Regions from separate parts of the Gudongella oleilytica genome, predicted to be linked through region 1. Evidence: a T-box and tRNA genes for the amino acid it is inferred to sense, from the RefSeq annotation. Region 1 holds a T-box; the other holds one or more tRNA genes.

Evidence for each region. A T-box is a leader RNA that pairs with one kind of tRNA and senses whether it is charged. The one in region 1 lies ahead of ileS (isoleucine--tRNA ligase), so its partner is inferred to be a tRNA-Ile.
Region 2: it encodes a tRNA-Ile, which carries the amino acid that the T-box ahead of ileS (isoleucine--tRNA ligase) is inferred to sense. The anticodon was not compared.

Annotation. Positions count from the first base shown of each region.
Region 1 is NZ_CP035130.1:1,887,711-1,895,029, forward strand. Features, by position in the region: gene ileS (isoleucine--tRNA ligase) at 1-1,312, opposite strand, end outside; T-box leader at 1,356-1,563, opposite strand; gene EC328_RS09165 (NAD(P)H-dependent oxidoreductase) at 1,603-2,910, opposite strand; gene EC328_RS09170 (BaiN/RdsA family NAD(P)/FAD-dependent oxidoreductase) at 2,990-4,219, opposite strand; gene EC328_RS11535 (hypothetical protein) at 4,264-4,425, opposite strand; gene EC328_RS09175 (type I restriction endonuclease subunit R) at 4,437-7,319, opposite strand, start outside.
Region 2 is NZ_CP035130.1:1,439,741-1,447,059, reverse strand. Features, by position in the region: tRNA gene EC328_RS06905 (tRNA-Gly) at 1-38, shown strand, start outside; tRNA gene EC328_RS06900 (tRNA-Arg) at 64-140, shown strand; tRNA gene EC328_RS06895 (tRNA-Gln) at 147-223, shown strand; tRNA gene EC328_RS06890 (tRNA-Lys) at 282-357, shown strand; tRNA gene EC328_RS06885 (tRNA-Ser) at 361-451, shown strand; tRNA gene EC328_RS06880 (tRNA-Ser) at 455-546, shown strand; tRNA gene EC328_RS06875 (tRNA-Ile) at 555-631, shown strand; tRNA gene EC328_RS06870 (tRNA-Phe) at 653-728, shown strand; tRNA gene EC328_RS06865 (tRNA-Trp) at 809-882, shown strand; tRNA gene EC328_RS06860 (tRNA-Ile) at 896-972, shown strand; tRNA gene EC328_RS06855 (tRNA-Ile) at 997-1,073, shown strand; gene EC328_RS06850 (ribonuclease H-like domain-containing protein) at 1,110-2,087, opposite strand; gene EC328_RS06845 (IclR family transcriptional regulator) at 2,186-2,965, shown strand; gene EC328_RS06840 (asparaginase) at 3,032-4,015, opposite strand; gene EC328_RS06835 (lactate utilization protein) at 4,350-4,946, shown strand; gene EC328_RS06830 (cysteine desulfurase family protein) at 4,958-6,112, shown strand; gene thiI (tRNA uracil 4-sulfurtransferase ThiI) at 6,117-7,286, shown strand.

The DNA of each region.
Region 1 (7,319 bases):
TCTCAAGCCAGTTTCCGAACCTCTTCTCACCGACGAAATCCGGGAACCAGTTTACGCTGTTGTTGTTTGCCACAAGCTGATCCTTCAGCTTGGTCATCTCTATATACCAGGACGGCTTTGCGTAATACAAAAGCGGAGTCCTGCATCTCCAGCAGTGTGGATAGTTGTGGTCAATCTTTTCCTTCTTGAACAGCTTGCCGTTCTCCTTGAGCCATGCGATTATGTGCTTGTCGGCATCCATAACGAACATATCTGCCCATGGGGTCTCGGTGAATTTTCCTTCCTCCGATACCGGATTTACGACAGGAAGTCCATATCTCATTCCTGTATTGTAGTCGTCCTCGCCAAAGGCCGGTGCCGTATGAACTATGCCTGTTCCATCCTCAGTTGTAACATAATCTGCAACAGTAACGTAGAATGCCTTGCCTGGAACCTTCACAAATGGTATCAGCTGCTCATACTCAAGGTGCTCAAGGGTGCTTCCCTTCATTTCCTCAAGTATCTCATAGTCCTCACCGAGATTCTTGTCAGCAAGAACCTTTGCCAGGATGTATACCACATCATCCTTCTTAGCTCTTACATAGGTTTCCTCAGGTGATACAGTTACGCATACGTTTGAAGGAAGAGTCCATGGTGTAGTTGTCCATGCCAACAGGTATTCATCCCTGTCCTTGACCTTGAACTTTACAGTTACAGTCTCAGTCTTTATCTCCTCGTATCCAAGGGCTACCTCGTGTGATGCAAGTCCTGTACCGCATCTTGAGCAATATGGAAGGATCTTGTGTCCCTCATATATATAGCCTTCCTTGTAGAACTTGTCCAGTATCCACCAGACAGATTCGATATAGTCATTATCAAGGGTTACATAGGGATTATCCATGTCGATAAGGTATGCCATTCTCTCTGTCATCTCTCTCCAGAGCTTCTCATACTTCCATACCGACTCCCTGCATTTTGCATTGAATTCTTCAAGTCCGAAGTTTTCAATGTCCTGCTTGCTCTCAAGGCTAAGCTGCTTCTCAACCTCGATCTCTACCGGCAGTCCGTGGGTATCCCAGCCCGCCTTTCTCTTTACCTGATAGCCCTGCATAGTTTTGTATCTGCACGTCAAATCCTTAAGAGTCCTGGCCATAACGTGATGGATCCCCGGCTTGCCGTTGGCTGTCGGAGGTCCCTCATAGAAAATGTAGGTCTTCTCAGGGTCTCTTGATTCAACTGATCTGTGCAGAAGGTCGATTTCTTTCCAATACTTGGATATGCTGTCTTCTCTTGACTTTACAGGTTCGTTTGACAACTCATTAAACCTTTTCACACTCACCACTCCTTCACTAAAATTAAAATCCCTAAGTCAAAGACTTAGGGACGAAATATCGCGGTACCACCCAAATTACAGGAACATCCTGTCACTCATTATTGTCTAACGTCTACACGCAGCACCTTACTTTTTTCAGGTGCCAAGCTCCGGGGTGATCTTCACCGAGTTCGACATGACGCTCTTTCACCATTCCTGAACGCCTCTCTATAATGTCTCGTCTCAACTACTGTCCCCTTCACAGCCCTATATTCGATTGTACGCTTGTGTAATAATATACCCGAAGGACTCTATTTTGTCAAGTCCTCAGCCATTTCTTCCTGAAGCTGCCTCAGCCTGAATATCTCGGTGGTCTGATCAAGCTCGACCATGTCGTAGGTCAGGAAGTCACCCTTCTTTACATCTACCTTAATCCTTGCGTTATCGTTAATAAGACCTATTGGAACAAGCTTCTCTTCCCTGGCCCTTCCGTACTCCTCAATGCTTCCAAATACGGTATATTCACCTATACCATCCAGATGCTCCCCTGCCTTAAGGTCCTTCTTGGCTCTTGTTATCACCTCAGCTACCGGCAGGTCTCCCTTGGGAACTATTGAGCCTTCCCCGTAAATTGCTGCCTTTGCTATTGAAATTGGGGTCTCGAGGCTTGTCAGGTGGTATGGCCTGAAGAGCACGTAGTTGGGACCATCCCCCATTTTAAGGAACCTCATCTCGCTGTGTACCTGCGGCTGATCTGTAGTGATTACGGCATACACGCCAGGTGCCACGCCAAAGGTAAAATCTACGATTCCATAGCCGTTAAGGATCCCGCCTTCCTCCTTAAGGGAATAGATCCTTGGTAGCTCTTCCACAGTCCCTGTTGGCCCGTGGCCTCCCCTTACATCCGGGATGAAGCCCGATGCATTGGCCATAGCAGCCATTTCAACCATGGTATTTGTAGCGTCTATAAATGAAGCAAGCCTAAGCGGCTTAAGACCTGAGGCCTTGGCTTTTTCCTCGACCTGATCTGGCGTTACGTAGAAATCCAGAGGATTGTTCTTTCCTTTTCCAAGGGCAAGGACCTTAAAGCCTGAAGCCACAGCGAAGTCATAAAGCTCCATTGCAGCGCCTGGCTCATCCCCTGCAGAACCTGTATATACCACTCCTGCCTTTTTTGCGAGCTTATTCAGGTATGGACCTGCAACAACGTCAGACTCAACGTTAAGCATAACAACGTGCTTCCTGTTGTCGATAGCGCCAAGGGCGATCCTTGCTCCTGTTTCTGGGACCCCGGTGGCATCGACCACCACATCCACAAGATTTGCCTTCAAGGCAAGTGCGTAGTCGTCAGTAACTACGAACCTCTTCATTTCCATCCCTATATTTATATCTTCAACGCTCTTAGCAACAACGATCTGTTCTCTGCCTATTCCCGCCAGCTGGAATGCCTTCAATGAATCCTCCAGCTTGTGGCTCGCAACCACGGAGGGCTCCATCCCCTTGACTCTGAGCAGCTGGCTAACCAAGCCCTTACCCATCATCCCGGCACCTACAAGACACACCTTGATAGGCCTATTCTCTTTTTCCAACTCCTCCAGCTTTTTCCTTAGTCCAAGCATAGCTTCCTCCTGAAATTTCGCTTAGGACGTTATATAAACAATCCTATTCTATAATAAACCTGTTGAACCAGCATTTCAACTAAAATTTGACGCTTGCACTGTTCCCGGCAATGTAGCCGCTTGTCCAGGCCCACTGGAGATTATATCCTCCGCAGTCGCCATCAACATCGAGAAGCTCACCTGCAAAGTACAACCCCTTTACAAGCCTCGATTCCATTGTCGCAGGATCGATATCCTTTGTGAGCACCCCTCCTGCAGTAGTCTGAGCCTGCCCCCAGCCGTTGTGCCCAATCACTTCAAAGCTCCAGCAGGTCAAAATATGAGCTATGCTCCTTAGTTCATCCACAGAAATATCCTTAGCCAATTTATCCTTATCAAGCTTTAACTCTTTAATGACAGGTATAATGAGCCTCTTATTTACCATTCCGATCAGGAAATCCTCAAGTTTTTTTTCAGGCATCCAGCCTCTTCTCTTCTCCAGATAACCCAACAGCTCCTCCTCGGACCTATTGAGGATGATGGAAACATCCAGTCTGACCCGCCTGGATCCTTCAAGTGCAATAACTGCTTCCCTGCTAAGCTGAAGGATCGGCGGACCGCTTATGCCGTAATCTGTGAAAAGTATGTCCCCATGATCCTCCTTGATAAGCTCTCCATCGATAAAAAGCGAAGCCTTTCCGACAACCTTTGTGCCATTTATCTGCTTTAGTTTGTCGCTCTTAAGCTTAAGCTGAACAAGAGATGGAGTCGCCGGGATAACCTTATGCCCAAGTGATTTGGCGATGGGGTAACCGTTGCCGTCAGATCCGGATACAGGCATGGCCATTCCGCCGGTTGCAAGGATCACCCTGTCAGCAGCGAGGCTTTCACCTGATTTAAGATATACCTTGAATTTTCCGTCCCTCGCAATCTTAGATACGCTACAATTTACCCTTACCTCTACACCAAGCCTGTCAGCTTCGTATCTAAGGACATCAAGGACTGAGGAAGCCTGGAACGACAGCGGATAGATCTTGCCGTTGTCCTCTGATGCAGGAGCAATTCCAAGATGCTCAAAAAATTCTATAACAGAGTCTCTTCCAAATATTGAAAGAGCCTTCTCAATAAACGCCTTATCTGTACCATGAAAATGTACCAACCTTACATCCTCATTGGTGTAGTTGCATCTTCCATTCCCTGTGGCAAGGAGCTTTTTACCTACCCTGTCATTCTTTTCAAGGATGGTAACCTCAGCACCATTTCTTGCAGCAACAATGGATGCCATAAGTCCGGATGCCCCTCCGCCGACTATTATTATTTTGTTCTTCATTGTAATCACCTGACCTGTATGAAAAGTATAGGGCTATGTATAGATTATATAGAAGTATCCCCATAATGGCTATGGGGATACGGGAATTTTGTTGGTTGAGATAGAGAAAGCTTCAATTGTGTTAGCTCTATTGCTAATACTACTCTTCCATAACTGGAATTATAAAGTTTTGTAAGAATATCTATAAAATGAACTTTATCGAACATTGTAGCCCTCCTTAATACTCTGTCTGTTCCTCTTCAGCTACCCAACCGTAGGTGCTCTCCACTTCATCGTAGAAGTTGCCAGCCATCTTCTCAGCCTGTCTCATTACAACTGTCATAGCTTGGATCCTCTTATCAGGTGGATAGTCGTACTTCTTAAGTAGTCGCTTTATGACCCTCCTTATGTTTGCTCTGGCACTCTTACGGATGTTCCAGTCGACGGTAGTGTTGCTCCTTATAGCCTCTGTCAGTTCCCTTGCTATCTTCTTCAGGATCTCATCCTCCATAAGCTGCTTTACAAGGTCATCTGCTGTAAGAGCATAGTAGAATGCAATCTCATCCTCCGAAAGTCCCAGCTTCTTCTCTTCATCCTGAGATGCCTTGATCTCATGAGCCATTCTGATAAGCTCTTCAAGCACTTCAACGTTTGTAAGTGATTGGTTCCTGTATTTGTTGAGGGCTCTTGTGAGCATTTCTGAGAACTTCTCTGACTTGACGAGGTTCGTTCTCTCAATGGTCTTGATCTTTCCTTCAAGGAGCTTCCTGAGCATTTCAACTGCAAGGTTCTTATGGTCCATATGTCTTATCTCATTGAGGAAGTCCTCAGACAGTATCGATATCTCAGGCTTCTCAAGCTTCAATGCATCGAACACGTCTATTACTTCCTCGGATATTATGCTTCTTTGAAGCATCTGGTTTATCCTTGCATCTATCTCTGCTTTGGATAATACCGGCGATTTCCTGTCTTCAAGCTTTACCAGGCTTGCCTTTACTGCCTTGAAGTAGCTGACCTCAAGGTTCTTGTTCCTGCCCTCTTCTGTTGCTGCACATAGAGCATGGGCTTTGGCCAGCTCTAATGTGATCTTCTTGAACTCCTTCTGGTCCTCATCTGACATTCCAAGTATATGGTCCATTCCTCCAGCTATTGCTCTTGCTCTCTTAAGTTGGGATGTACCCATAAAGTCTGTGTAATTGTAGCCATGCATCATATTATTAAGTATCTCAAGCTTTTCAAGCATTATGTTTACTGCAACGCTTGTATCTATTCCTGTGTTTTTCCTGTCTTTGTTGGTGTACTGGTTAAGAGCATCCTTAAGGCTTTCAAGTATTCCTATGTAGTCGACTACTACTCCGCCTGACTTCTCTTTGAATACCCTGTTTACCCTTGCTATAGCCTGCATCAGGTTATGCCCTCTCATTGGCTTGTCCACATACATTGTGTGCATGGAGGGCACGTCGAAGCCTGTGAGCCACATATCCCTTACTATTACAAGCTTCAACTCATCGTTGTTGTCCTTCATCCTCTTAGCTAAAAGATCCCGTCTCTGCTTGCCGCCGACATGCTTCTGGATCTTTTCTTCATCAGCTGCGCTTCCTGTCATTACTACCTTTATCTTGCCCTTGTCGAGATCGTCATTGTGCCATTCCGGTCTTATGGATATTATCTCATCGTAAAGCTCAGCACAAATTCGTCTGCTCATGCAGACTATCATTGCCTTGCCGTCTATTGCCTTCGATTTCTCCTCGTAGTGGCTGACGATATCCTCTGCAAGCTTCTTTATCCTGTTGGGAGAGCCTACCACTGCTTCAAGGCGAGACCACTTGGACCTTGTCTTATCCCTTACTGAGTCCTCCTGACCTTCGGTTACCTCTTCGAACTCCTCATCAAGGTTCTTCAGCTCTTCGTCGTCTGTATCAAGCTTGATGATCCTGTTCTCATAGTAGATCCTTACAGTAGCTTCGTCCTCTACTGCCTGGGTCATGTCGTATGTATCTATGGTTTGTCCAAACACCGCTGTTGTGGACTTGTCCTCAAGGTCAATTGGTGTTCCTGTAAAGCCTATAAAGGATGCATTTGGTAGGGCATCCCTGACATATTTTGCGTAGCCGTAGGAGATCTCGCCGGTCTTTATGTCTGCCTTTGCTTTAAGACCGTACTGGCTTCTATGGGCTTCATCTGCTATTACTATTACGTTTCTCCTGTCTGTTAGTACAGGCATGTCTCCTTCTTCAGGGCTAAACTTCTGGATGGTAGTAAAAATTATTCCACCTGATTCCCTTTCGTTAAGGAGATCATACAGTCCGTTTATCTCTGTGCCGTTACCTGCTGACGCTTTGGTTCTCTTCTGAGCATCGGTCAGTCTTCTTACATCAGCCTGAACCGGGGTCTGTCTTAGGATCTCTTTTGATTTGCTGAAGGTTGAGAAGAGCTGATCGTCAAGGTCGTTTCTGTCTGTTATGACTATTATTGTGGGATTGTTGAGTTCCCTGATTAGATTTGCTGCATAGAAGACCATGGAGAAGCTCTTGCCTGACCCTTGAGTGTGCCAGACTACTCCGATCTTTCTGTCTCCATTTACATCTATTGCTTCCTTGGTCTTTTTTACTGCTTTCTTTACCGCGAAGTACTGGTGATAGCCTGCCAGTATCTTTACTATGGATTTCACATCGCCAAGCTTCTTGCCGTCGATGTCGATATCAGATCCCTTTGATTCCTGGAACAGGATAAAGCTTCTTATGATGTCGGTCAGCCTTTCTTTTTCAAGCATTCCCTTGATAAGTACCTCGAATTGGGGTTTATATAAAGGCTCTATCGTTTCTCCGTCCTCAGTTCTCCAGTTCATGAACCATTCAAGATTTGAAGTTATTGTTCCTACCTTTGCATTCACTCCGTCTGTCAGTATCGAAAAGGCATTGTAGTTGAACAGGGACGGAATGTCCTTCTTATAGGTCTGGATCTGGTTGTATGCACTTTCTATACCTACGTTTTCATCCACTGCTGACTTAAGCTCCATTACTACTAATGGGATGCCGTTTATGTAGATGACTACATCTGGTCTTCTTGATTCGTTCTCTATTACTGTAAGCTGGTTCACTGCAAGAAAGCTGTTGTTTTC
Region 2 (7,319 bases), 450 kb from region 1:
AGCTGGTTGCGAGGGTTCGATTCCCTTCACCCGCTCCACCAAAATCTAAAAGTTTATAAACATGCACCTATAGCTCAGTAGGATAGAGCAACGGACTTCTAATCCGTGTGCCGGGGGTTCGAATCCTCCTAGGTGCACCATAGTGTTGGGGTGTAGCCAAGTCGGTAAGGCACTAGACTTTGACTCTAGCATTCCACAGGTTCGAGTCCTGTCACCCCAGCCATTTTTAACTAGTTAACCTATACTGCATGCAGTATATTTTTTTACCAATAATATAATATGATCCATTAGCTCAGTCGGTAGAGCACCTGACTTTTAATCAGGGTGTCCCGCGTTCGAGTCGCGGATGGATCACCATTTGGAGAGGTACCGAAGCGGTCATAACGGGGCGGTCTTGAAAACCGTTAGGGCTTTGCGGCCCACGTGGGTTCGAATCCCACCCTCTCCGCCAAAAGGAGAAGTACTCAAGTGGCTGAAGAGGCTCCCCTGCTAAGGGAGTAGGTCCTGATAAGGGGCGCGAGGGTTCAAATCCCTCCTTCTCCGCCATAAGATGGGGGCCTTTAGCTCAGTCGGTTAGAGCGCCCGGCTCATAACCGGTAGGTCCGGGGTTCGAGTCCCTGAAGGCCCACCAACTACAAATTTGTAGTTACCTGCCCAGATAGCTCAGTCGGTAGAGCAGTGGACTGAAAATCCACGTGTCGCTGGTTCGATTCCGGCTCTGGGCACCATCCCATCTATTCACAAGCTGCAATTTTTCAAAACATCTTATGATGAGTTTGATGGATTGATTTGTGAATTATTTTAATACAGGGGCGTAGTTAAACGGTATAACAGCGGTCTCCAAAACCGTCGATGAGGGTTCGATTCCTTCCGCCCCTGCCATTTTATTTAACAAGGACTTGTAGCTCAGGCGGTTAGAGCGCACGCCTGATAAGCGTGAGGTCGGTGGTTCGAGTCCACCCAGGTCCACCACCATTTGTCATTAATTTGATAAATGGGCCTTTAGCTCAGTCGGTTAGAGCGCCCGGCTCATAACCGGTAGGTCCGGGGTTCGAGTCCCTGAAGGCCCACCAAAGAGAAAAACTCATCGAATGATGAGTTTTTCTGTTTTAAACCAATATAGATAATAGATGCTCTCTGATCAGTGTTTTGATATTGCCGATATTCAGATTTTTCCCAGATGATACTATCACATATCCGCTTGGTATACTCATATCCATATTTGAGAAGCATTCTTCAGTGAATTCCAGATTGCTTATATCGATCAGAGCAACCTCAAGCTCATTTTCATTTGTTGCATAGATTAGCTCATAGGATATAGTAAAAGTATTGTCATCTCTTAGGTCGATTGACCATCCTTGTGCATAAAAGCGTATAGGCATATTATAATCAGAGGTATAGCTACCATTTATGGTCAACATCTCTCCAGTAATTCCAAGCTCAACGATATGGAGATCTATTATATGGTCATTGTCCAAGATACTTACTTTTTTACTATCATGAATGATCCGTATCAGACTTAGCAAACCAGGCATAGAGCATAGATCATCATGGTTATGTCTTAATATGATTTCTCTTAAATAAGAAGAGCCGGTTTCTGTGAATTCTTTGTAGAAATCAATACATTCTTTACCTGTATACTGATCCTTGCGAAAAATTCCTAAGTTCTCTTCAACTGTTCTCAGCTTAAGATTTGGAAGGTTGAAAAAGATACTGTTGTTCTTAAGCAGCTTAAAGAGATCCAAAGATTCTATAGGAGGCATAGAGATACGATTCTTATCCATTCTAGCCTTTATAAAAGGAATATCAAAGGCATCCCCGTTATAGGTGACGACAAGGGATCTTGCATTCACATAAGGTAGAAGGGCTAAAAGTATATCTTTTTCTTCTGAAGAGTTTTCAGCAAATAGCTGCTCTATAAACCATTCCTTACTTTCTGTGTCATAGTAGGCAAGACCTATAAGATATATCCAGTTATATTTGCTTGAAAGTCCTGTGGTTTCAATGTCCAGGATCAAAAGCTTCTTAAGGTCGATAAATGGATATTCTCCTGGATTAGGACTGATGGGCATCTTAAGTATTTTCATAAATCATAGCTCCTTATGTTTTGGGATGCAAATATTGCTTTTACTGATAGGAAAAATAGTATACAATAATTATATCATATAATCGGGAGGAAGCTAATTTGGAAATAGAGACTAAACAGAGGAAAACCATAGGTTCAGTTATAAAAGCCATAGAGATAATAAATTATATTGCTGAAAGCGAGCACGAAATGGGTGCGACTGAAATCAGCGAGGGTTTAGGCTATGGGGTTAGCGCAACCTATCATTTGCTGAATACCCTTAAAGAGTCAAACTTTATCACGCAGAACGAGAGGACTAAAAAATATCAGCTTAGCCTGAAATTGTGGCAGCTGGGTATGAAGGCATTTAGCCAGAACAATCTTGGTACAGCACTGAGACAATTCCTGGTGAGGCTTAAGAAAGAAACAGGAGAGACGGCCAATCTTACAGTTCTGGATAGGAAATCAATTGTTTACATTGCGCAGGAGGAAAGTGACAAACTAATAAAAATGTTTACAAAAACAGGAGCTACTGCACCATTACATTGCACAGCATCCGGGAAGATATTTCTTGCTTATATGGATGAAATCAAAAGGGACGAGATCCTCAAGGGCTATGTAATGACTAAATTCACCGATAATACTATTACCACAAAGAAGCAGCTTTTCAATGAATTGAAGGAGATAAGAGAAAAGGGCTATGGTTTTGACGTAGAGGAAAGAGATGATGATGTGTCATGTGTGGCAGCTCCCGTATTTGGAGCCAACGGTGAAGTATTGGCATGCATTTCGATATCTGGACCTCATACCAGGTTTACTGAAGCAAATAAACTCAAGTGGACTGAAATTATATTGCAGGTGTCAAAGGATGCATCTGCGTTCCTGAACAACGAAAAATAGCTAACAATTTTACCGCCTCAGCTATTTTATTAGTCTGAGGCGTTGTTGTATTCTCGAGAAAAAATGTCAGATTGTAGTCTCGAATAGCTCTCTGATTTTATCCATATCATTGGTCATTCCAAGTAAGAGCATTAGTTTGATTCTAGCTTTTTGTCCAGGAAGATTCCCTCCAAATATGACCCCCATATCTCTTAAATGCTTACCTCCACCTTCATACCCATAGGTATACAAGACCCTCCCGGTATTGCATCTCGATACAAGAACGACAGGGATAGAAGCGATTATTGCTTGCTTTATCCCGCTTATCATCTGTGGGGGTACATTACCTCTGCCAAGACCCTCAATCACTATACCCTTATAACCAGACTGGATATAAAAACTGAAGATATCTGAACCAAGTCCCGGTACAGCTTTTATCAGAGCTACTTTTTTCTCAATCTTATCTGTTTGTATCCTTTGTCTGTCGGGCATGTTTCTGTAATAAATAACTTCATCATTATCTACGATACCAAGAGGCCCAAATTCCGGAGATTTGAAGGTATCCAGGGACAAGGTATTTGTCTTTGTAACCTGGCTTGCTGCGTTCACTTCATTATTCATAACTACCAGAACACCCTTGTCCCTTGACTTGGGAGAAAGAGCTGTACATATTGCTGCTGCAAGGTTGCTTGAGCCGTCATATCCGAGCTCTGAGAAATTTCTCATTGCTCCTACAATTATAACCGGCTTTGGCGTATCAAGTAGAAGGTCAAGAAGATAAGCTGTTTCTTCAAGAGTATCAGTACCATGGGTTATTATTATTCCTGTTATAGATTCGTTCTCGGAAAGCTCCTTGGTTTTTTTATAGAGCTCCATCATTATATCTGGAGTAATATGAGGACTTGGCAGATTTGAGAAATTTATAATCTCCAGATCAGTCAAGTCTCTGACATTTTTAATCATCCCAAGGATCTCATCCGCATTCAGTGCTGGTATAGCTGCATGGAGATCTGGATCTATCTTCATAGCTATTGTTCCACCTGTAAAAATCATGGCGAGCTTGTGCTTCATCATATCCTCCACATTACCATTTACAATTTTGATAAGCCTATAGAATAAAGTCCCCAATTAAATAGTATCATGAATTAGATAAAAAAAGAAGACTCCGCATTTGGAGTCTTTCATCCCATTTACACAGGATGGAACAAAACCGTTCAAAAGGGGTATTGGGAATAGAGATCTTACTTGAGGTTACCAGGGGGATAACCTCATATAGATTATAGCAAATATGATGAATTGATGCAACGGCATATTGATATTTATTATCAATAATCCAGAAAACAGTTTAAAATGGGGAAAATATTGGATATAATGATAAGGTGAAGTAAATGGAAGGAGCGATATCATGGATAAAGCTGTCAGAGCTTTGCAAAAGAATGGTTTTGATGTGAGGGTTTTTGATACAAAAGAAGAGGCTGTGTCTGCATTGATGGAAGATATCAAAGTTGATGAGCCCGTTGGGTTGGGAGGTTCCATTACTCTTCAGGATATGAAGATATATGATCATTTATCTGAAAGAGGGAACACTGTATATTGGCACTGGAAAGCCGAGGATAAGGGTGCTGCACTAAGAGATGCAGCCAGCTCGAAGGTTTACATAACAAGCACGAATGCAGTTACTGAGGATGGAAAGCTGGTTAACAAAGACGGAACTGGAAATAGGGTTTCATCTATGTTCTATGGCCATGAGAGAGTATATATAGTAGCGGGTAAAAACAAAATAGTGAGAAATTACGGGGATGCTATTTATAGAATAGAACACACTGCGGCACCTATGAATGCAAAAAGGCTTAACCTTACAACGCCATGCGTTTACACTGGTGTATGCAGCGACTGCGATTCTCCTCAAAGAATTTGCAATGTTGAAACTGTTATCAATAAAAAGCCTGGTGGCGTTGGGAAGATAGTTATTTATCTGGTCAATGAAGACTTGGGTTATTAAGAGGTGAGACATTGATTTATCTTGATAATTGTGCAACTACCCGTCCCAGACCTGAAGTCGTTGCTGCAGTAGAAAGGACAATGGCCGAGGAGTTTGGTAACCCATCCTCACTTCACAGACTCGGCCTAAGAGCAGAAAAGCTTGTGAAGGAAGCGAGAAATCGTACTGCCGATTTTCTGAAGGTTCAAGAAAGTGAAATATACTTTACATCCGGCGGTACTGAGAGCAACAATATTGTGGTCCAGGGAATAGCAAGTATTAAATCCAGCAAGGGGAAACATATTGTAACCACATCAATAGAACACCCAGCTGTTATGAACACACTAAAGTACCTGGAAAAAAAAGGATTCGAAATAACATGGCTCAGAAATGATCATCTTGGAAAGATAGACATCGGCGAATTGAAGGAGTCACTGAGAGATGATACTATACTTGTTACAGTGATACATGTCAATAACGAGGTAGGCATCATCCAGGATATTGAGGAAATTGGGAAAGCACTAAGCACTGAAAAATCAAAGCCTCATTTTCATCTTGATGGAGTGCAATCATTTGCGAAGCTGCCATTGTCTTTAAAAGCATGGGGCGTTGACAGCTATGCATTCAGTGGTCACAAACTTCATGGACCAAAGGGTATAGGGGGACTGTATCTGAACTCTAAGGTTAACCTACCTCCCTTGCTTTTCGGTGGAAATCAGGAAAGAGGCTTACGATCAGGAACTGAAAATGTCCCGGGCATTGTGGGACTTTCCACAGCCTTGTCATTTGTTTCTAAAGACAGTGCTCGAGAGTTTGCCCATGTCAATAATCTAAAATCATTGATGATAGAGCTTCTAATTGAAGGCATTCCGGAAATAAAGATCAATTCACCTGTAAATCCATTATTTTCTCCATATATATTGAATGTTTCAATCCCGTGGACCCGGGGAGAAATAATGGTTCATAGCCTGGAGGATAAGGATATTTACGTGTCAACCACTTCCGCGTGTTCCTCAAAAGGTAAGAGTAAAAGCCATGTTCTTGAAGCAATTGGCCTGGATGATAAATGTATTGAGGGAACACTGAGAATAAGCTTTTCTCATGAAAACACTGAGGATGACATTCGCATCGCGGCCAGAGAGATAACAAATGCAGCAGTTGAAATCAGAAGTATAATGAGGAGATGATCAGTTGGACAGGGTTTTAAGTGTCAGCCTGGGAGAGGTTGTTCTCAAGGGTTTGAACAGAAAGTATTTTGAGGACAAGCTGATTAAGAATATCAGGCGTGCCTTGGAGGGCCTCGTCGATATATCCATTTACAAAGAGCAGGGGAAAATTTATATCGAAGGACTTGAAGGCTACGAAGAAATAGCAACCAATAGACTTAAGAAGGTATTTGGACTTGTTTACATCAGCCCATGTATCAGAACTACAACAGACATGGAGGACATGAGACAAGCTGCGTTATTGGCAGTCAAAGAATTCACTGATCAGGTGGACAAAGCATTTACTTTTAAGGTGGATGTAACCAGGTCAGATAAAAGATATCCTCTCAAGTCGCCTGATATATCGAGAGATATAGGTGGTTATATTCTGAAGAACTCAGGAAATCTTAGGGTGGATGTCCACGCACCTCAAATACTTGTGAAAGTTGATGTTAAGGAGAAAGGATATGTTTATACTAAGCGCGATAAGGCCTTTGGAGGTCTGCCGGTAGGGACAAATGGGAGAGGCCTGCTCCTTTTATCAGGGGGGATCGACAGTCCTGTAGCAGGATTCTTAATGGCAAAAAGAGGAGTAGATATTGACTGTATCCATTTCCACTCCTATCCTTTCACCTCAGAAAGGGCTGAGGAAAAGATATATGATCTTGCAAGGATAATGGCAAGATATACGGGACCATTAAAAATTTTCAGCGTCAATCTTCTGAATATACAGAAGGAAATCGGGAGAAGCTGTCCTGAGGATGAAATGACCATAATATCGAGAAGATTTATGATGAGGATAGCTGAGAAGCTTGCAGCTCCCAGAGGCTATGATGCATTGATTACTGGGGAGAATTTAGGACAGGTAGCCAGTCAAACTATCCAAAGCGTAGATGTGATCAACAGGTCTGTGGAAATTCCAATCCTAAGACCCTTGATAGGAATGGATAAAGTCGACATAATCAAGTGGTCCAAGGATATAGAAACATATGAAACCTCTATACAGCCATTTGAGGATTGCTGCTCAGTTTTTCTTCCAAAGCATCCTGTGACGAAACCAAAGCTTATTGATATATTGAATTCTGAGAGTAATTTGGATATCGATGGATTGATAGAGGATGCATTATCTAACCTGAAGATAGTAAACATAGAATAAAATTTGTTAAAAAATCAGAACCGAAAGGTTCTG